DNA from 3 places in the Algoriphagus sp. NBT04N3 genome. Region 2 is predicted to be linked to each of the others. Evidence: riboswitches for the same ligand, from Rfam matches in the RefSeq annotation. Region 2 holds a riboswitch; each other region holds the start of a gene.
The links. A riboswitch is a leader RNA that binds a small molecule or an ion and turns the genes downstream of it on or off. The one in region 2 is predicted to bind S-adenosylmethionine.
Positions count from the first base shown of each region.

Region 1: linked by a shared signal. The riboswitch ahead of GYM62_RS06920 (O-acetylhomoserine aminocarboxypropyltransferase/cysteine synthase family protein) and the one ahead of GYM62_RS01650 (PLP-dependent aspartate aminotransferase family protein) in region 2 are both predicted to bind S-adenosylmethionine.
Region 3: linked by a shared signal. The riboswitch ahead of GYM62_RS08305 (homocysteine S-methyltransferase family protein) and the one ahead of GYM62_RS01650 (PLP-dependent aspartate aminotransferase family protein) in region 2 are both predicted to bind S-adenosylmethionine.

Region 1 is NZ_CP048415.1:1,610,101-1,617,257, reverse strand. It holds gene argB (acetylglutamate kinase) at 1-223, shown strand, start outside; gene GYM62_RS06940 (M20 family metallo-hydrolase) at 223-1,311, shown strand; gene argH (argininosuccinate lyase) at 1,407-2,741, shown strand; gene GYM62_RS06930 (SulP family inorganic anion transporter) at 2,834-4,375, shown strand; gene can (carbonate dehydratase) at 4,372-5,025, shown strand; SAM riboswitch class I at 5,109-5,222, shown strand; gene GYM62_RS06920 (O-acetylhomoserine aminocarboxypropyltransferase/cysteine synthase family protein) at 5,365-6,666, shown strand; gene metX (homoserine O-acetyltransferase) at 6,674-7,157, shown strand, end outside.
Region 2 is NZ_CP048415.1:361,165-368,321, reverse strand. It holds gene GYM62_RS01675 (hypothetical protein) at 1-191, opposite strand, end outside; gene GYM62_RS01670 (M14 metallopeptidase family protein) at 285-2,993, opposite strand; gene GYM62_RS01665 (ribose-phosphate pyrophosphokinase) at 3,237-4,163, shown strand; gene GYM62_RS01660 (50S ribosomal protein L25/general stress protein Ctc) at 4,188-4,763, shown strand; gene pth (aminoacyl-tRNA hydrolase) at 4,834-5,394, shown strand; SAM riboswitch class I at 5,452-5,557, shown strand; gene GYM62_RS01650 (PLP-dependent aspartate aminotransferase family protein) at 5,647-6,822, shown strand; gene GYM62_RS01645 (CBS domain-containing protein) at 6,861-7,157, opposite strand, start outside.
Region 3 is NZ_CP048415.1:1,900,489-1,907,645, forward strand. It holds gene metF (methylenetetrahydrofolate reductase [NAD(P)H]) at 75-1,028, opposite strand; gene metH (methionine synthase) at 1,025-3,742, opposite strand; gene GYM62_RS08305 (homocysteine S-methyltransferase family protein) at 3,732-4,784, opposite strand; SAM riboswitch class I at 4,847-4,946, opposite strand; gene GYM62_RS08310 (hypothetical protein) at 5,058-6,374, opposite strand; gene GYM62_RS08315 (PAS domain S-box protein) at 6,444-7,157, opposite strand, start outside.

The DNA of each region.
Region 1 (7,157 bases), 1.2 Mb from region 2:
CGAATCATCAATTATCCCCAGAATCAATGAAGACATATATGCTGAACTCAAGCAAGAAAATGTCATCCATTCCGGAATGATTCCCAAACTGGACAATGCCTTTGCAGCACTTCATAAAGGAGTACATCATGTTTGGATTGGAAAGGCGGAGAATTTATTGCTTTCCACTAAAGGCAAACTTTCAGGAACAATCATAGAAAGCCATAAATACGATCTTTTTTAATGGAAATTCAGGATAGCATCGTTCAGGATTGCATTCAGTTGCTAAAAGATTTAATAGCTACACCTTCCTATAGCAAGCAAGAGGAAGATACTGCTACATTGCTTAGCCGCTTTTTCATCAAAAAGGAAATAGAATTTGAAAGAAAGTATAACAACATAATGGCTTATGCCAATGGGTTTGATCCTGATAAACCCACTATTTGGCTTAATTCCCACCACGATACTGTTAGACCAAACGCAGGATATACCAAGGATCCATTTTCTCCCATTATTGAAGATGGTAAACTTTTTGGCTTAGGATCAAATGATGCGGGAGGGCCTTTAGTAAGCATAATTGCCTGCTTTCTTCATTTTGTGGGAAAAGAGATGCCATTTAATATTCTATTGATAGCATCTGCAGAAGAAGAGATTTCAGGTAAAAATGGAATAGAATCTCTAGTCCCTATCTTACCAGAAGCTGAATTGGCTATAGTCGGTGAACCAACATTGATGAAAATGGCAATTGCCGAAAAGGGCCTGATGGTAATTGATGCAACTGTGAAAGGGAAATCAGGACATGCAGCAAGAGAAGAAGGTATCAATGCTATTTATTTAGCGGTCAATGATTTGCAGAAAATCAGGGACTTCAGGTTCAAAAGAACTTCCAAATTTCTTGGTAAGTCTAAAGTCTCAGCAACTATCATTCATTCCGGTACACAGCATAATGTTGTCCCCGATACTTGCGAATATACACTCGATGTGAGAGTTACTGATGCTTATACTTTAGAAGAGGCATTGGAAGAATTAAAGGAGAATCTCAATGCAGAACTCAAGCCTAGATCTCTCCGACTTCAAAGCTCTAAGGTTCCTCAAAAACATCCCATACTGACAGTTGGAATCAAACTAGGTATGGACACCTACGGCAGCCCAACGCTTTCAGATCAGGCCTTAATCCCCTATCCTTCCATCAAAATTGGACCTGGGGATTCTGCTAGATCTCACACCGCTGATGAATTTATTTACATACAAGAGATTGAAAAGGGAATCTTGGATTATATCCTGATTTTAGAAAAATACGCAGAATTAAAAACATCCAATTTGTCAAACTGAACTAATCATTGAAACATCTTTCCAATCCTTAATCGTATGGGCATAATTGGAAATTTATTTAAAATTGATTGACAAATACATCAAACCATAAGCACATGAAAATTTGGCAAAAAGCCACTGGAAGCAAAAAAGAAGTAGAATCCTTTACCATTGGAAGAGATCCTGAATTTGATAGTATCCTCGCTCCTTTTGATGTTTTGGGATCTATGGCACACGCTGCTATGCTCCAGAAAATTGGACTTTTGACTGAGGAAGAAAATACCACGCTTCAGCAGGGACTTAAAGAAATATATTTTGAGATCGAGAAAGGTAAATTCAAAATTGAAGCCGGAGTTGAAGATGTTCATTCTCAGGTAGAATTTTTATTGACTGAGCGCTATGGTGATGTAGGAAAAAAGCTACATTCAGGGAGAAGCCGAAACGATCAGGTTTTGGTGGATTTGAAACTATACTATAGGGCTGCTATCCGGGATTTGGTCGAGGCGAGCGCTGAATTATCTGAGCTTTTACTTTCCCTTTCTAAAAAGCATCAATCCGATTTAATGCCTGGCTACACTCATACGCAACTGGCTATGCCTTCCAGCTTTGGTTTATGGTTTAGTTCATTTGCTGAAGGTATCAGTGAGGACTTGAGTTTGATGAAAGCAGCATTTGATCTGTGCAATAAAAACCCTTTAGGCTCTGCAGCAGGTTATGGTTCGAGTTTTCCCTTAGACCGAACTATGACTTCAGAGCTATTGGGATTTGCGGACCTTCATCACAATGTGATCAATGCTCAAAACAGTCGCGGAAAAACTGAAAGAACCTTAGCCTTTGCTATGGCAGGTATGGCAGGAACTTTAAACCGCATGGCTGATGATGTGTGTATTTTTATGAATCAGCATTTTGGTTTTATTTCCTTTCCGGATGATTTGACAACAGGATCCAGTATCATGCCCCATAAAAAGAACCCGGATGTTTTTGAACTCATTCGCGCTAAAACCAATCAAATTCAGGCCGTTCCCAATACTGTTTCCCTCCTACTGACCAACTCTACCACCGGTTATCATCGGGATTTACAGCTATTAAAAGAGGAGATTTTTCCTGCAATAGCTTCACTTCAATCCTGTCTGGAAATGACTACCTTCATGCTGAAGTCCATTAAAGTTCAATCAGGAATTTTGAAAGATGAATTCTATAAGCATTTGTTTTCTGTAGAGGTAGTCAATGATTTAGTGTTGAAAGGAATGCCTTTCAGAGATGCTTATAAAAAAGTAGGCTTGGATATAGAAAAAGGAGATTTTAGCCCTGATCAAAACTCACTAAATCATGTTCATGAAGGGAGTATCGGGAATTTGAATCTGACCGAGATTCAAGAGAAAAATGAAAAAGCAGTAGCACAATTTAACTTTGAAAAAATAGACGAAGCATACAAGAAACTTTTGTCGTAGTGTGACAGAATATTTGTTAGGGTTTTTCTTTTTTTAGTAAAATTTATTTTTGTTATAAAGAAAATTTATAAACTTTAGACAAACCCATCACCATGAAAACCAATTATTTTGGTTCCACCCTTTCCGCTGATTTAAAAGCCAGTTTGGTCGTCTTTCTGGTTGCATTACCCTTATGTTTAGGTATAGCTGTAGCCAGTGGAGCCCCCCCTATGTCTGGTTTGATTGCCGGAATTATTGGAGGTATTGTGGTGGGTTCATTGTCTGGATCTCATGTCAGTGTCAGTGGTCCCGCAGCAGGATTGACTGTGATCGTTTTAGATGCAATTTCATCTTTGGGTACCTTCGAACTTTTTCTTGCAGCAGTAGTAATGGCAGGGTTAATCCAGCTGATTTTGGGATTTTTAAAGGCTGGAGTTTTAGGATATTATTTTCCCCACTCAGTAATCAAAGGAATGCTAACCGCTATTGGCTTAATTTTGATCCTAAAGCAAATTCCACATGCATTAGGCTGGGACAAAGATTTAATGGGAGATCTTGCTTTTCGTCAAATGGATGAGCAAAATACATTTTCAGAAATCTGGTATGCCATACAATATTTCAGTCCCGGAGCGATTCCAATTGTTCTAGTTGCTTTGGGACTAATTATCTTTTTTGAGAAGCCTAAGATCAAAAACCATAAAATTTTCGGTTTAGTACCTGGAGCCTTGTGGGCTGTAATAGCAGGGATTTTAATCAATCAGTTATATGGAATAATTAGGCCATCATGGAAATTAGATGAAGAGCACTTAGTATCTATACCGGATGTAGATCAACTTTCAGATTTGAGTAGTTTGGTCACCTTTCCTGATTTTGGAATGATAGGCTCACTTGATTTCTGGCTTATAGCAGTAACAGTAGCTGTGATCGCTAGTATAGAAACTCTTTTAAGCTTGGAGGCAGGTGATAAAATGGACCCACAAAAAAGGCTTTCCCCTTCTTCCCGAGAGCTTGTTGCACAAGGTGCAGGTAATACCCTTTCAGGATTAATAGGTGGTCTTCCTGTGACAGCTGTGATTGTACGTACTACTGCCAATATTACCTCAGGGGCTAAAACAAAGCTTTCTGCCATTTGCCATGGGATACTTTTGCTAGTATTAGTCATTGGTATCGCCGAATTACTTAATTTGATACCCTTAAGCTGTTTGGCTGCTGTACTTTTCTTTGTTGGATATAAACTGGCAAAGCCATCAGTCTTTGTTCACGAGTATGAAAAAGGCATGAATCAGTTTATTCCATTTATGGTCACCATCAGTGCCATCCTCTTTACCGATTTGCTAATAGGCATCGGGATTGGGATGATATTTGGAATCTTTTTCGTTATTCGAACCAATTATCAAAAGTCAGTTTCAGTGACTGAATTGGATGGAATGTATTTGGTTAAGCTGCAAAAGGACGTTTCATTTCTGAATAAAGCCCCTTTGATGAGGCATTTGGCTGAAATTCCAAATGGAAGTGATGTCGTCTTAAATGCTACAAGGGCCAGATTTATAGATCATGATATACAGGAGGTTTTAAATGATTTCATTGAGACTTCTACTGATAAAAATATCACCATTACCATTGAAGGATTTAATTATAAATTGAAAGAATCATGAACCAGTACGAGAAACTCTTATTACAAAATAAAGCTTGGTCCGAAGAAAAGACAGAGTTGGATCATGAATACTTTTCAAGAAATGCTACTCAGCAAAGGCCCAAGTTCCTATGGATTGGATGCTCTGACAGCCGAGTTCCTGCCAATGAAATCACGGGAACAGACCCTGGAGAAATTTTCGTGCATAGAAATATTGCCAATATGGTAGTGCACACTGATCTAAATTTGCTTTCAGTTCTTCAATATGCCGTTGAGGTCCTTCAGGTGGAACACATCATTGTATGCGGACATTATGGATGCGGAGGTGTGGAAGCGGCAATTTCAAATTTTCACCTTGGATTGATCAATAAGTGGTTGAGAAATATAAAGGAAGTCTATTTCAATAATCAAGAAGAACTTGATTCCATTGAGGACCATAGTGAAAAAGTAAATAAGTTGGTTGAATACAATGTAATCGAACAATGCCAAGATTTGATTAAAACCTCCATCGTACAAAGAGCATGGATGGAAAGGAAGGCACCTGAGATTCATGGTTGGGCCTATGGGTTAAAGGATGGATTGGTGAAGGAGTTAATCAATATTAAACCTGATTTTGAAAACATTAATCCTATTTTCCGTTACAATCAAGATCAATTGAAACACTTACATTAATTTGATTCGAATTGAGGAATCTCTTTGAATTCTGAGATTCTTCATTTTTATTTGCATCATCCTTTCACTTTTTAAGGTGCTAGGATTTATAAAGAAGAGGTAAGAGACAGGCTCTATGACCCTCTGGCAACCTTCCGTAACGTCGGAAAGGTGCCAATTCCTGCCGATTGAGAAGGTCTCAATTGGAACTATAAATTCTCTGCAATATGATTAAAGGATATTCCCCCCTACTTCAGGTTACTTCCCTTTTTTCTTTCAGAGCATTTATGCTTTAAGGATTCTGCTTTGCCTAATCCTGGATTACAGTTTTTATTTAAAACCCTTTAAACCCTATTACTTATGTCTACTTACAGATTTGAGACCCTTCAGCTTCATGCTGGACAAGAACCTGACCCTTCAACGAATGCAAGGGCCGTCCCTATTTATCAAACCACCTCATACACCTTCAATTCCGCAGAGCATGGAGCCAATCTATTTGGGTTGAAAGAATTTGGAAACATCTACACCAGGATTATGAATCCTACCACCGATGTTTTTGAAAAAAGATTGGCAGCTCTGGAAGGTGGTGTTGCAGCTGTAGCTACTGCATCAGGCCAGGCAGCACAATTTCTTGCATTGAATAATATTCTGCAGGCAGGTGAAAACTTCGTTTCGACTTCTTTCTTATATGGTGGAACTTACAATCAATTTAAAGTTGCTTTCAAAAGAATTGGGATAGAAGCAAGATTTGCAAAAGGAGATAACCCTGAGGCTTTTGAAAAACTAATAGATCAAAAGACCAAGGCAATTTACTTGGAAACAATTGGTAATCCTGAATTTAATATTCCTGATTTTGATGCAATCGCGGCAGTTGCCAAAAAACATGATATCCCTCTAATAGTAGATAATACTTTCGGAGCTGGAGGTTATTTATTTAATCCAATTGCTCACGGCGCCAATGTGGTTACTTCCTCTGCTACCAAATGGATTGGTGGGCATGGAACCTCCATTGGAGGAATCATTGTGGATGCTGGCAACTATAACTGGGGGAATGGCAAGTTTCCTCAATTCTCCGAGCCATCAGAAGGTTATCATGGATTGAATTTCTGGGAAGTATTTGGAGAAAATAATCCACTGGGACTTCCCAATATAGCATTTGCCATTAGGGCAAGAGTAGAAGGCCTCCGGGATTTCGGACCGGCATTAAGCCCATTTAATTCATTCTTGTTATTACAAGGTTTGGAGACACTTTCCCTGAGAGTACAAAGAACTGTAGATAATGCTCTAGCATTGGCAAAATGGCTTGAATCTCACCCAAAAGTTCAGAAAGTAAATTACCCCGGTCTTGAATCTTCTCCCTATCATCAGCTAGCAAAGAAATATCTGAAAAATGGCTATGGAGGTGTTTTGAGCTTTGAAATTAAAGGAAATAAAGAGCAGACATCTGCTGTAATCAATTCTCTGAAATTGATCTCTCACCTAGCGAATGTAGGTGATGCAAAGACCTTAATAATCCAACCTTCAGCCACTACGCATCAGCAACTTTCTGAGGAGGAACAAAAAGCTGCGGGAGTTACTCCTACCCTGTTGAGAATCTCATTGGGAATAGAGCACATCGAAGATATCAAGTCGGACCTTCAACAAGCCTTTGATTCGATTTAATTAAAAAATGAACCTTACTAGTCAATACGCATCGATTACCATGTCTTTGGAATTATTTCAGTCTACCAAACCCCTGGCTTTAGAGTCAGGGGAATATCTTTCGGAGTTTGAGCTTGCTTACACAACCTACGGCAATTTGAATTCAGACAAATCTAATGTAGTCTGGGTGGTTCATGCATTAACAGGAGACTCCAATGTGACTGATTGGTGGAGTGGGCTTATCGGGGAAGATAAATTCTTTGATCCTTCAGACCATTTCATAATCTGCGCCAACTTATTGGGTTCAAATTACGGTTCAACCAATCCCTTAAGCATCAACCCACAAAGCAGAGAACCCTATTATTATGAGTTTCCTCACATTACTCCAAGAGATTTAGCTAATTCTCTGGAAAGGCTTAGAAGTCATCTCAAGCTTGAAAAAATTCACACCTTAATCGGTGGTTCCTTGGGAGGACAGGTAGCTTTGGAATGGGCTTATTCTTTAGGAAATA
Region 2 (7,157 bases):
TCTTCAGCTGTATTTTTGAGTAAATCAATTGTTTCTTGAAAACTTTGAGAAAGATTCTCCCAAAACTCCTCAGGTTCGGAATTGCTCGTGTTTTCTGTTTTTTCATAGACTCTACAGCGGGAAGTAAAAGAGCAACGTTCACACCATCGATCACACCAATTATATATGCCAGGTATAAAATTCGAATCCATCTCTTAATTTTTTCTTTTAAGATAAAAAATGAATTTCAAAAAATAAGGCCATACCGAAAATCGATATGGCCTTCTTAAGAATTTTTGGATTAATTACTTGTATAGACCGTTGAAAAGCATCTTAAATGTTCCATGGGATTGAGCTCTGAAAGTTATCTCAGGACCGAAAGCATAGAGCTTTCCTTTCCCAATTTTAGCCTCAAATGCTGTCACTCCATTTTTCAGATAGGATTGACCCCAAGCCCAACCACTTCTCAGTGGTTCTTCTTCTCCAAACCAAGCAATAGCTTTTACTCCTTGGTTTGCCGCTTCAGGATCTAATCTGAAGACAGGAGACCTATTAAACATGATGTAGGACTTCTCTCCCATTCCATAATTGATCGGCTGGCTATTATCCACATGCATTTCCAAGACAGAACCCGGGATATAATATTTTTCCCCTGATAGTGGAGTTTCCTTCCCATCTGATCCCATCTCTACCAAGGCATCAGAAACTGGAAGACCTAAATGAAAAGCCAATTCCGTAGCTGAACCTACAGTCAAGACTTCTCCTCCGTTTTCCAAGAAAGCTTTAATCTGTGGTAAGGATTTTTCAGCTGAGAAATTCCCAAGCATGTGGTGGTATTGAGGATCAATTTCAGAAGAATCCGGCTGAGATCTGCCACCACCTCTGCTTCCTACAGAAGGTATGCCCGGACCGATAAATAATAGCACATCATACTTGTCTTTAAGATTGCCCTGATCAATTTCAAGAGGGAAGACTTGCTTATAATCAAAATGGAATTGCTCCAACATCCATCTAACCCAACCGGAAGGCATTGAACCCCCATAATAATCGTATAGCCCAATTCTAGCAGGCTTGATTTCTGTCGCTCCTTTAGGCATGGACGCTGGCTTGGCATAGACTCCATATTCTTGAGCTGCTTTTTCCAAAATCTTTTTACCTCCCGAACCAACATAAAAGGATCCCGCAGGCAAACCATTTACTTCCTGCTGTGTCCTGTACACTTTTACTTTTGCCTTCAGCAAATCATTGACTGCCATGAATGCATTATTCCCTTTGATATCGATTAGATAACCAGATCCATTTGCTAGCGGCTTGGCTGGCGGAGTTTGAATTTGTCCGTAAGGGACTTGCTCAAATGGCCCATCAAAGTCTTGCATGATCCTATCAATCTCCGAACCCATCTGAAATGCCAATGTCCAACCAGCAGCATCATAAGGCCTAATTGGAGGACCTCCAGGATACAGGAAGTCATTTGGATGATCTTGTGGCTCAAACATATCTAAAACATGCGGTCTAAAGGCCTGATCCGTCTTTACAATATAAGAGCCAGCAGGGTAGGATTTCCCATTCACTGAAAAATCAGCAGTTGCCTTTTCGACTCTTATTCCTGATTTAATCAATGCATTTAAAAACTTAATGGCAGTAGGAAAATCGGCCTGGTCTGCCGGAAGAATATAGCCATAAGGATCTTTTCTGGCAGGATCCTGATATACTTGTTCATAAAATTCAACCGGCAAGCCAGATCTCCAACCTGTAGGCCTTTTTGCTTTGCCTTCTTTTCTGGCTTTTTCAAAAGCGTCTTCTATGGCCTGTGCGTTTTTTGGATATAAAGTCCAAGTATCTTTTTGACCTTTCTCAATGGATCTTCTGCCCATCAGATAAATATTTCTCAAAAGTTCATCACCATGTCTAACAGCATGATTTAGAATCGCATAATTCAAGGACACTGAATACTCTATGGAAGACTTAAAATGCCATTCTCTAGGCGTAATTGGGTAAGGTGTTCCGTTATTTGGAATTAGCCTTTCAGGCACCAGAGGAACCTCAGATGGTGTAGGGTTTCCAATAATTTCAGTCAAAATTCCGATTTGATTATGATAGTAAGGGGTAGTTCTCAAACCACCATTCCACCAAGTAGAGAACACTGATCCATCCAATCTGGTATATCCTGGTCTGTCTTCCTGATGCAAACGATTAATCATAGCAGCCCCCAGAGCATCTAAGCTGGTAATAATTAGCGGATCAAAAACATGGTTGAAAGGATCTCGGTAAGGTGGTCCTGCTACGACTGTCCCTGCAGGACCTGACTGATGGTGATTGTAAATAATTTGAGGAATCCATTCCACATATTGCTGAAGTGACATATTAGTCGCCTCAGACATATTATTCATGTAAAAATCACGGTTATTGTCATGCCCTACATATTTTTGATAGAGAACAGGTATGTTCTGATCTCTTTTTGTTGGGTCTTCTTTTCTCATATACCAATCCGACATGATTTCCATTCCATCAGGGTTGGCATGCACCAAAAGAATAATCACTTCATCCAAAATTTTGAGAGTTTCCTCATCATTTCTGGATGCTAGTTCATAGAGTGTTTGAATTAATTGATGGGGGCCCACCACCTCATTGGCATGAAGTCCACCATCGATCCAAACCACGGGCTTACCATCTGAGATTAATGCTTCAGCTTCCTCTCTGGTAATTTCAGCATGAGCAAGTTTTTGAGAAATTTCTTTATACCTGGCAAGCTGAGGAAAATTCTTTGGAGCTGTAACAATAAGCATGGGTTGCTCTCTGCCAAATTCCGTTTTTCCAATACTTGTCATTTGCACTCGATCAGAGGCATCTGCTACTTTTTTAAAATAGGCTTCTGTTTGGCTGAAATTTGCCAATTTGTAATCGTCCCCGATTTCAAAGCCAAAATGTGATTTGGGAGTTGGGACCTGCTGGGCATGAACTTGAATGATCAAGAATGAAAACAGCAAACCCCAAAGGGTAATTTTACTTCTCATAAATTTCAGATTGGTGGACAATGTATTTTGCTCTAAAATAAGATTAAAAAGAGAGCTACTCAGGAGAAAGTCGCTCATTCGTCTAATTTTTACAGGATCGGAGTTTAAGAGAGATTACCTTCCGCCCCACTTATCAAAATAATATTCGGATTAAAGCTATCCCAACTTCCCAACCCATCAAAAATTATTACTTTTGCAATGAAATCCTTATCAAAACTTCCTCCTTAAAACCAAGACTTCATGATATCTGAGGTAAAAATATTTGCAGGGTCCAACACTCAAAATCTCGCTGAAAAAATCGCCAAGAATTATGGTAAAAAACTGGGAGACATCACGCTCTCCAAATTTAGCGATGGGGAAATGTCCCCAAGCTTTAATGAGTCAATTCGAGGTTGTACCGTCTTTGTCATCCAAAGCACCACTCCTCCGAGCGATAATATCCTAGAGCTTTGTTTGATGATAGACGCTGCCAAAAGAGCAAGTGCTTACAAGGTGGTGGCAGTGATCCCTTACTTCGGGTATGCAAGGCAAGACAGAAAAGATAGGCCAAGAGTTTCTATTGCTGCCAAGTTGATTGCAAATATGCTTACCTCGGCTGGAGCTGACAGAATTGTGACTTGCGATCTGCATGCCGGTCAAATTCAGGGATTTTTTGATATACCATTGGATCATTTGAATGGATCAGCTATCTTTGCACCCTATTTGAGCATGCTCAACCTTCCGGATATGATTTTCGCAGCTCCGGATATGGGCGGTGTAGCCAGAGCAAGGGCTTATGCCAAGCATTTTGAAGTAGAAATGGTAGTCTGTGATAAGCACAGAAAAAGAGCCAACGAGATTGCCTCTATGCAGGTAATCGGGGATGTAGAAGGAAAGGATGTGATTTTGGTAGATGATTTGGTTGATACAGCGGGAACGCTTTGTAAGGCCGGAGAAATCATCATGGCAAAAGGAGCTAAATCTGTGAGAGCCATTGTAACACATGGTGTCCTGTCAGGAAAAGCTTATGAAAACATCGAGAATTCTGTTTTGGATGAATTGGTAATCACTGATACCATTCCTTTGAAGCAAAAATCATCCAAAATCAGAGTACTGACAGTAGCAGACCTATTCGCCAAAGCAATTCATGCAGTGACAGGTAATACTTCCATCAGTTCTTTATTTATCTAAGAACCAATTTTAAATAAAATACATATGAAAACGATTGAGATTATAGGGTTTAAAAGAGCAAATCTCGACAATCAAAGTTTGAATGAGATCAGAGAATCAGGTAACGTACCTTGTGTGGTTTACGGACCAGGTATCCCTGAGCAAATTCACTTCTACAGTCCGATTATCCTTTTCCGTGACTTGATTTACACTCCGGAAGTTCACTTGGTAGAGTTAAATATCGAAGGTACTATCGTAAAGGCAGTATTGAAAGATGCTCAATTCCACCCAGTAAGTGATGCATTGCTTCACGTAGACTTCATGGCTTACACTGAAGACAGAGATATCAAATTTGAAATCCCTGTGAAAGTTGTAGGAAGCTCTCCAGGCTTAGCGAAAGGGGGTAAATTGGAAATGAAAACCAGATCTTTGAAAGTAAAAGGTTTGGCAAACAACTTCCCTGATTTCATTGAAGTTGATATTTCCAACTTGGATCTTGGAAAATCATTCAAAGTGAGTGAATTGAAGCCAGAAGGATTTGAAATCCTTACCAGCCCAAATGTTTCTGTAGTTACCATCGGTATCCCAAGAGCATTGAGAGGCAAGAAAGGCGAAGAATAATTCATAGAGCATTTCTTAAAATCCTGCCCCTCAAAGGCAGGATTTTTTATTTTTAAGCCAAATTTGAATCATGAAATATCTAATAGTAGGCTTGGGCAACATAGGCCCTGAATATGAGCTGACTCGACATAATATTGGATTTCTGACAATAGATCGACTGGCGGATCAATACGATGCCAAATGGGAAAGTGGCCGGCTCGCATTTAAGTCCGAATTCAAACACAAAGGACGAACAATCCATCTTATCAAACCCACTACTTACATGAATCTCAGTGGTAAGGCAGTAAACTATTGGATGAAGGAGCTCTCAATTCCCAAAGAAAATATTCTGGTCTTAGTCGATGAGGTAGCGATTCCTTTTGGGAAACTCAGAATGAGAGCCAAAGGAAGTGCTGCAGGTCATAATGGTTTGAAAAATATTGAAGCTTTGACCGGAGGACAGGATTATCCTAGGCTTAGAATGGGTATAGGTGACGATTTCCCGAAAGGACGTCAGGCTGACTATGTGTTAGGCAAATTCAAGCAGGAAGAATTTGATCAACTTCCGGAAATCATGGATAAGGCCATTGACATGGTTTTGGGTTTTTGTACCATTGGAATAGCCCAAACTATGACCCAATACAATGATTGATTTTTTTATTTGGATTTGAATGCCCTACCCTATTTATTTGTAGCACTTCAGGCAACTGATTTATAAAGAAGAGGCGAGAGACTAGGCTCTGAGACCCTCTGGCAACCATCCCGATTAATTCAGGAAAGGTGCCAAATCCTACCCGAAGCGGGAACTATAAATTGGCATTAACTCATCCTTATTCCTTTTTAGTTCGAATCTGACTCGGGTAGATCTATCGGTTTACTGAAAAACCTTAAATCTATTTAGACTATGAGTCAACATTTCGAGACCAATTCCATCAGGATCAACCCTTCCAAGTCCAATCAAAAGGAACATTCCTCTCCTATTTATTTGACTTCCAGCTTTACTTTCGATTCTGCAGAGGAAGCAAGAGCAACATTTGCAGACGAAATTGAGGGCAATATTTACTCCAGATATGCCAACCCTAACTCCTCAGACTTGATTGAAAAAGTCTGCGCTGCTGAAGGCACGGAGGATGGAATAGCAACCGCTTCCGGGATGGCAGCCATGTTTGGAAGTATAGCATCACTTTTACAGCAAGGCGATCATGTGTTAGCTGCCCGATCTCTTTTTGGGTCAACCCACCAGTTATTGACGAGAGTGTTCCCGAAATGGGGAATTACCTCTACCTACGGAGATATCTCGGATTATTTGAATTGGGAAAAGCTTGTACAACCCAATACCAAAATGCTATTCATAGAAACTCCATCCAATCCAGGACTGGAGATTATTGACTTGGAATGGGCTGGAAATTTTGCTAAAGCACATAATCTAATTTTAGTAGTCGACAATTGTTTTGCAACTCCCTATCTCCAACAGCCAGCCAAGTGGGGGGCACATATAGTTACCCATTCAGCTACGAAGTATATAGATGGACAGGGAAGAGTTTTGGGAGGCCTAATACTTGGTACACAGGATTTAATCAAGGAGGTTCAATTTTTCACGCGTCACACTGGACCAGCCATATCTCCTTTCAATGCCTGGATACTATCCAAAAGCATGGAAACATTGGGAGTTAGAATGGATAGACATTGCAGCAATGCGCTAAAAGTTGCTAAATACTTTGAAGGTAATTCCCAACTCAATGCAGTAAAATACCCGTTCTTAAAATCTCATCCTCAATATGATTTGGCAGTAAAGCAAATGAGTCAAGGTGGAGGAATCATCACTTTAGACCTTAAGGGAGGAGGAGAAAGAGCCCAAGGCTTTATCGATGAACTGAAAATGATTTCAGTTACTGCCAATTTGGGAGACAGCAGAAGCATCATCACCCATCCTGCGTCTACCACCCACAGCAAGCTTTCGGAGGAGGAGAGAGAAAGAGTGGGTATAAGCAATGGATTGATTCGCCTTTCTGTTGGATTAGAGCATCACGAAGATATTATTGCTGATGTAGAAAGAGCCTTGGATCTTAGTAGAAAGTAAAAATAAAAAGGTTGTCTCTCGACAACCTTTTTACATATCTACCAGGTTGTATATTTGAGTTTAGGAAAAGCACGAATCACATCTGAAAGACTTATTTGACCTATTAACCTTCCATCCTTCAAAACAGGAAATCTTCTAATTTTTAGTTCTAAAAATTTTCCTGCAGCATCAAATAATGATAAATCAGGAGTTAGGGTAATCACATCTCGGGTCATATACTCACTTACCTTTCCGGGAAACCCAGGGGTATTGGTATATTTTCCTTTGATTATTTCCCGAAGACAGTCCACCTCAGATATAATTCCAACCAGAGCTCCAGACTCATCGACCACAGG
Region 3 (7,157 bases), 1.5 Mb from region 2:
AATTGGTTTTCCACTAAAAAAATAAAAGCTATTAGAAATACAAAATCTAATAGCCTTTTTTGTCAGAAATGGTCTTAAAACACCTCCTTCGCAATCTTATAAGTCGCATCTGCCTTACTCATAGTATAAAAGTGGAGACTCGGCACATCCGCTGCTACCAGTTCCTTGCATTGCTGAATGGCCCACTCTATACCCACTTCTTTCACTTCTCCATTGGTCTTGCACTTTTCCAATTCGTCCATCAAAGCATCTGGTAAGTCCAAGAAGAAAGTTCGAGGAAGCATGGTAATCTGGCCTATGGTCGTGATGGGCTTGATTCCCGGAATGATGGGAACTGTTATCCCCGCCGCTCTTACGTCTTCCACAAATTTGAAATACTTCTCATTATCAAAGAACATCTGAGTCACGATGTATTCAGCACCTTTCTCGACTTTTTCTTTCAGATACTTCAAATCAAATTTCATGGAAGGCGCCTCAAAATGCTTTTCAGGATAGCCTGCAACTCCTACACAGAAATCAGTATGGAAACTGGTTTCTGTTTCTTCATGCAAATATTTCCCCTGATTCATTCGGATAATCTGCTCTACCAACTCACTGGCAAAATGATGGCCGTCATTTTCTGGAACAAATCTTCCTTCAGTTTTGGGTGCATCGCCTCTTAAAGCCAATACATTTTCCACCCCGATGAAATTGAGGTCTATCAGTGCATTTTCAGTTTCTTCTCGGGTAAAACCTCCACAGAGCAAGTGAGGAACAGCATCTACCTGAAATCTATTCATAATTGCTGCACAGATTCCAACCGTTCCCGGCCGCTTTTTGGTACTGATCTTTTCCAACAGGCCGTTGGGATGCTTTTTATAAATAAACTCCTCACGATGATAAGTCACATCAACAAAGGGGGGCTTAAAGTCCATCAAAGGAGCGATTCCTTCCAACAATTCTTTCAAACTTTGTCCCTTCAATGGCGGTAAAATCTCAAAAGAAAACAGCGTAGATTTCGCGTTTTTCAGGTGTTCGGTAATCTTCATACAGTCTGATTCACAAGTAATTTAGCAGGCGTATAGGCCAAATTGGGTGATAATAATCTTTCGGCATCTTCTAGGCTGATGCCTTTTCTCTTCGCATAACTCTCCACTTGATCTTGGGCGATTTTTCCTAAGCCGAAATACTTCGCATCTGGATGGGCAAAATAAAACCCTGAAACAGAACTAGTCGGATACATGGCATAACTTGAAGTCAAAGTGATTCCAATGGCTTTTTCCATTTCCAATAGGCTGGCGATAGTTTCCTTTTCAGAATGCTCTGGACAGGCTGGATAGCCGGGTGCAGGTCGGATTCCTGTATATTCTTCTCGGATCAAGGAATCGTTTTCCAAATTCTCCTCAGGCGCATAGCCCCAATAGTTTTTTCGGACTTGCTCATGTAAATACTCGGCTGCTGCTTCTGCCAATCTATCCGCTAAGGCCTTAAACAAAATATCATTGTAATCATCCCCGGCTTTTTGAAATTCTGCCAATTTAGACTCCATTCCCAATCCAGAAGTTACTGCAAAACAACCCATGTAATCCACCTTTTCGGGATGCAGGTAATCAGCTAAAGAACGGTTTGGAACCCCTTTTCCTTTTTTACCTTGCTGTCTCAAAAAGTGAAATTGACCCAGAGTCAAACCTTTCTTTTCAGGACTGAATACAACCGCATCATCTCCTTTTCTCTGAACAGGAAACAGTCCAAAAACACCTTTTGCAGTCAACCATTTTTCATCAATCAACTGATCCAACATTCTTTGGGCATCATTGAAAAGCTTTTTTGCTTCGCTACCCACGACTGGATCTTCAAGAATTTTAGGATACTTCCCGCTTAACATCCATGTACTGAAGAATGGGGTCCAGTCAATATATTTTCGGATTTCATTTAAATCCAAATCATCCAAAATTTGGGTTCCCAAAACCTTCGGTTCAATAGGTTCAAAAGCAGTCCAATCAATTTCCACAGGATTTTCCATAGCCTCTGAATAGGAAATCAATTGTTTGGCGGATTGTTTGGCCTCATGCTCTTCTCTCAATCGCTTGTAAGTTTCCTTGATATCTAGATGATATTGATCCCTAGTCTCCTCAGAAATGGATTCACCCGCAATAGGCACAGACTTACTTGCATCAGTTACATGGATCACCGTTCCGGAATACACAGGATCAATTTTTACAGCAGTATGAATTCTGGAAGTAGTGGCCCCACCTATCAGCAAAGGAATTTTCAATCCCTGGCGCTCCATTTCTGATGCCACATTGACCATTTCATCCAAAGAAGGAGTAATCAATCCACTCAATCCTATAATATCAACTTTATTTTTAATCGCTTCATCAATTATCTTTTGGGCATCTACCATCACTCCCAAATCAATGATTTGATAGCTATTACAAGCCAACACGACTCCTACGATATTTTTACCGATATCATGCACATCCCCTTTAACTGTTGCCAGCAAAATTTTCTTCAGGGAACTGTCCTCTTGACCTTCTTCCGGCAGTGGCATGAATGGCTCAAGATAGGCTACAGCCTTTTTCATCACTCTGGCAGACTTCACCACCTGGGGCAAAAACATCTTGCCTTCCCCAAAAAGATCTCCAACCACATTCATCCCGTCCATTAATGGGCCTTCAATGACTTTCAATGGGTTTTGAAGTAGCTGTCTGGCTTCCTCCGTATCTTCAATAATAAAATCGAGAATACCTTTTACCAAGGCATGCTCAATTCGCTTTGCCACAGGATCAGAACGCCAAGCTTCATTCACTACCTCTTTTTTGCCAGAAGATTTGACAGTGTCTGCAAACTCCAAGAGCCTTTCGGTAGCATCTTCTTTTCTATCAAAAAAGACATCCTCAACCCGCTCCAATAAGTCTTTAGGAATATCATCATAGACTTCCAGCATGGTAGGGTTGACGATACCCATATCCATTCCATGATGAATCGCATGATAAAGAAAAGCTGCATGCATAGCTTCTCTCACTCGGTCATTTCCTCTAAATGAAAAAGATACATTACTAACCCCGCCACTTACTTTTGCTCCGGGCAGATTTTCTTTGATCCATTTGGTAGCAAGGAAGAAGTCTAATGCATTCTTTCTATGCTCTTCCATCCCTGTTGCAACCGGGAATATATTGGGATCAAAAATGATGTCCTGAGGATTAAATCGTACCCTATCCACCAAAATCCTATAACTCCGCTCACAAATCTGAATTCTCCTCTCATAGGTATCCGCCTGACCTTTTTCGTCGAATGCCATTACTACTACCGCGGCTCCAAATTTCTTGATGGTTTTGGCTTGATGGATGAATTCTTCCTCCCCGTTTTTGAGAGATATCGAATTTACAATTCCTTTGCCCTGAACGCACTTCAAACCAGCCAAAATGATACTCCACTTGGAACTGTCAATCATTATAGGAATTCGGCTGATTTCGGGTTCTGAAGCGATTAGGTTCAAAAACTTAACCATTGCCGCTTCTCCATCCAGCATTCCTTCATCCATACAAACGTCCAGAACCTGAGCTCCTCCACGTACCTGATCTAATGCTACCTCCAAGGCCTCATCATAATTCCCATTCAAAATCAAACGGGCAAATTTCTTGGAGCCTGTCACATTGGTTCTTTCTCCAATGTTGACAAAATTCAGGTTGGGTGTAAATACTAAAGGCTCAAGGCCTGATAATTTCAAATAGTCATTCATTGCCTGCTCCTCAATCTTCATTTTCCGCTAATTCCTTTTTTCCGATTTTTCTTGGCTCAAAACCATCCGCTAGTTTTGCCAATTCCCGGATATGGTCTGGGGTGGTTCCGCAGCAACCTCCCAAAATATTCAACATGCCTTCCTGCAAAAACTCTTTGACTTGTGCGGCCATCTCCTGTGCATTTTGATCATACGCACCAAATTCATTAGGCAAGCCCGCATTGGGATAGGCTGATACAAAAAATGGGGCTTTGTTTGCCAAAACTTTCAAATAAGGTCTTAACTCTTTGGCACCTAAAGCGCAGTTTAATCCTACTGAAAGTAGAGGAACATGCGATACGGAAATCAGAAAAGCCTCTGTAGTTTGCCCTGAAAGAGTTCTTCCTGAGGCATCGGTGATAGTTCCAGAGATCATGATAGGAATACCTCCCTCAAGCGGGTCTAATGGTATATTTCTTTCTTCAAACACCTCTTGAATTGCATACAGCGCTGCTTTTGCATTCAAAGTATCGAATATTGTTTCCACTAATAAAATATCTGAACCTCCGTCCAGTAATCCTCTCACTTGCTCGGCATAAGCTTCCGCCAGTTGATCAAAATTTATTGCCCTATATCCCGGATCATTCACGTCCGGAGAAATGGATGCGGTTCTATTGGTGGGGCCCATGGCTCCTGCTACAAATCTTGGTTTTTGAGGATTTTGAGAAGTAAATTCTTCAGCAACTTCTCTGGCTAATTTTGCAGATTGAAAATTGATCTCATATGCTAAATGGGATAAATCATAATCAGCCTGAGCTATACTGGTGCCTGAGAAAGTATTGGTCTCAATGATATCCGCTCCAACCCCAAGATATTCAGCATGAATTGCCTTGATAATATCTGGTCTACTAAGAGAAAGTAAATCATTATTTCCCTTTAGAGATTTTGGGTGGTTTTTGAGACTTTCGGTGCGGAAATCCTCTTCTGTTAACTGGTATCTTTGAATCATGGTACCCATAGCTCCATCAAGGATTAAGATCCTATCTTGAATTGCCTGAAGCAGGGTTTCCGTTCTATTTTGCATCATTCTATTAAGTTTAAAAAGCTAATCGAGCAAAACCACGGAGCAAAGTAAAAATACTTTTCCGCTCATCTTTTTCCGGCATTTCCGGAACGGGAGTTAGCACCTTGATTACAGGTTGCTAAGACGTCGTAGGGCCCTTCCCTCGGTCTTTCTCGATAAGCAACTCAAATGTACTAGCTATTTGGCAATAAAACACCGCTATCGTTGGATTTTTAAAACTTTTCGCCCTCTTTTTTTAAGATTCGGCAAGTGAAAATGCGATTACTCTAAAATTTAAGGTCTTACCCCTATTCCAAAAGTCAAATAAGGGGCTGACATGTAAGAAGCCATATCCAACTCACCTAGTCTATAATTTGCCAATGCAAGTTCATATCCGGCAGATGCGGTAAACACAAGGTCAACCAACTTCCTTTTGGTCATTGGAATTCCATACTCTAAAAACACTTCGGGTTTACCCATCAAACCAGAATTTCTCAAATACCCGTCAAACTTTCTCCGCTCAAATAATTCTGGAAAGTCCGGCTTATTTCTCTGCGCTAAGGTGTATCGTATATTTCCAAAGCCCAATCCGGCCAAAGCTCCAAATCCAAAATTTTTGTATTGAATAACTTTATATCCCAAATTTCCATACACTCTCAAACTGTTGAGAGAATGAGATTGTGTCTCGCTTGCACTACCATTCATGGCTAAGTTATAAACGTCTACTCCATAAAGCATGCGTTCGGATTCACCTTTAATCTTAATCCCCAAATTGGAAGGCCTGCCATCTAAGGGATCATAGCCAGCTTCTTCCAAAACCTCATTAAAAGTATCTGGACTTGTGAAATGAACCCCAGAAATCAGGTGAAGCCCAATTGAGGCATCTTTATAAAAGAAGTTTCTATCTGGAATGGAAATACCTGCTCCTAGTCTAAGAAATGCACCACTTTGAGCATTATCGAAAGACATCCCATTTAGCTCCCATTTTCCTTCAAATGGGCTAAATGCGTATCCTGCTTTCGCAATGATGGAAAGTGCTTCTCTCCTGCCGGGAAGATCAAAGTCGTAGGTCATATGGAAGCCTATTTCTGTTAAAAAGTTCCCATAGTATTTTGATCCTTTTTGGATATCATTTTCACGAATAATAAATCCCTGCTTTGGGTCAGCCAGAAACTCTTCCAAACTGGAAGGCCTTTCGGATGGAAGCATTTGAAAATTCAAATAACCCATACCCAAAGACATGTAGTGTATTAGCTGAAATTTGGATTCCTCGGTAAAAGCATATCCCACATTGAGTAAAACTCTGGAAGTCCGGTACCCCAATTTAAAGCCATCCAAATCACTGTTTGCACCACGATTGTGATAAAGCTCAAGCCCAATCACGAAATCATTTATTCTGCTTTGATAGCCTAATCCTAAGGTTCTATATCTATTTCTCAAGCCTGTTAAACCTCTATCTTCCAGCATTTGGTCAAATTGATTCAATTTGGCTCCACTGGTACCTACCACGGTATACAGTGTGGTTCGCTTGGATAGAAGTTGCTGAGAAAAAGCATAGCCAGAACCAAAGAAGAAAACTATTGCAATGCTTATTCTAAAAAAAAGGGACATGAGTAAGGAAAATTTCGGCTGTAAATAAATAACCCACAGCCTTTAGGCAAAATTAATGCTAAAGATGTCTTAGACCCTTTCTTTGGGACGAAGAAATTTCAACAATTTCTCGTAGAGATTTTCCGGAGTAAATGGTTTGGCCACATAGTCGTTTACACCTACTTCCATTAACTGTTCTTTTACTTCATGTAAAGAGGTAGCGGTCAATGCAAGCATAGGAACTTTACTTTTTACCAGATCTGCCATAGACCTGATTTTCTTGGCAACTGTAAAGCCGTCATAAATTGGCATTTGCAAATCCAATAGAATTAAATCAAAATGTTCCTTCTCAAAAAATTCCAGAGCCTCTTGCCCATCAGAAGCCACAACCACATTTCCGGTATTCCATTTTTTCAAAAATTTCTGGATCAAAATCTGGTTGACCATGTTGTCTTCCGCAACTAGTATAGAAGCCCCCATCAGAGATTTGATTTGAGGCTTATCCTCAGCTGAACCATTGTTCGCCCTCTCTTCAAAAGGCTTCAAGTGAATCACAAATTCAAAGACACTTCCACCACCTAGATTTGGAGAATAGGTAATATCCCCTTGATATAATTCCACCAGGCGTTTTACAATAGCCAATCCCAAGCCTGTGCCTCCATACTTTCTAGTAGTCTCTGAAGAGGCCTGTGTAAATGCTTCGAAAATAGTGGAGACCTTTTCTTCTGGAATTCCAATTCCAGTATCCTCAAATCTAAATTTGACTATGGCTTTTCCTTCTCTATCGATTCCCTCGGATTTGAG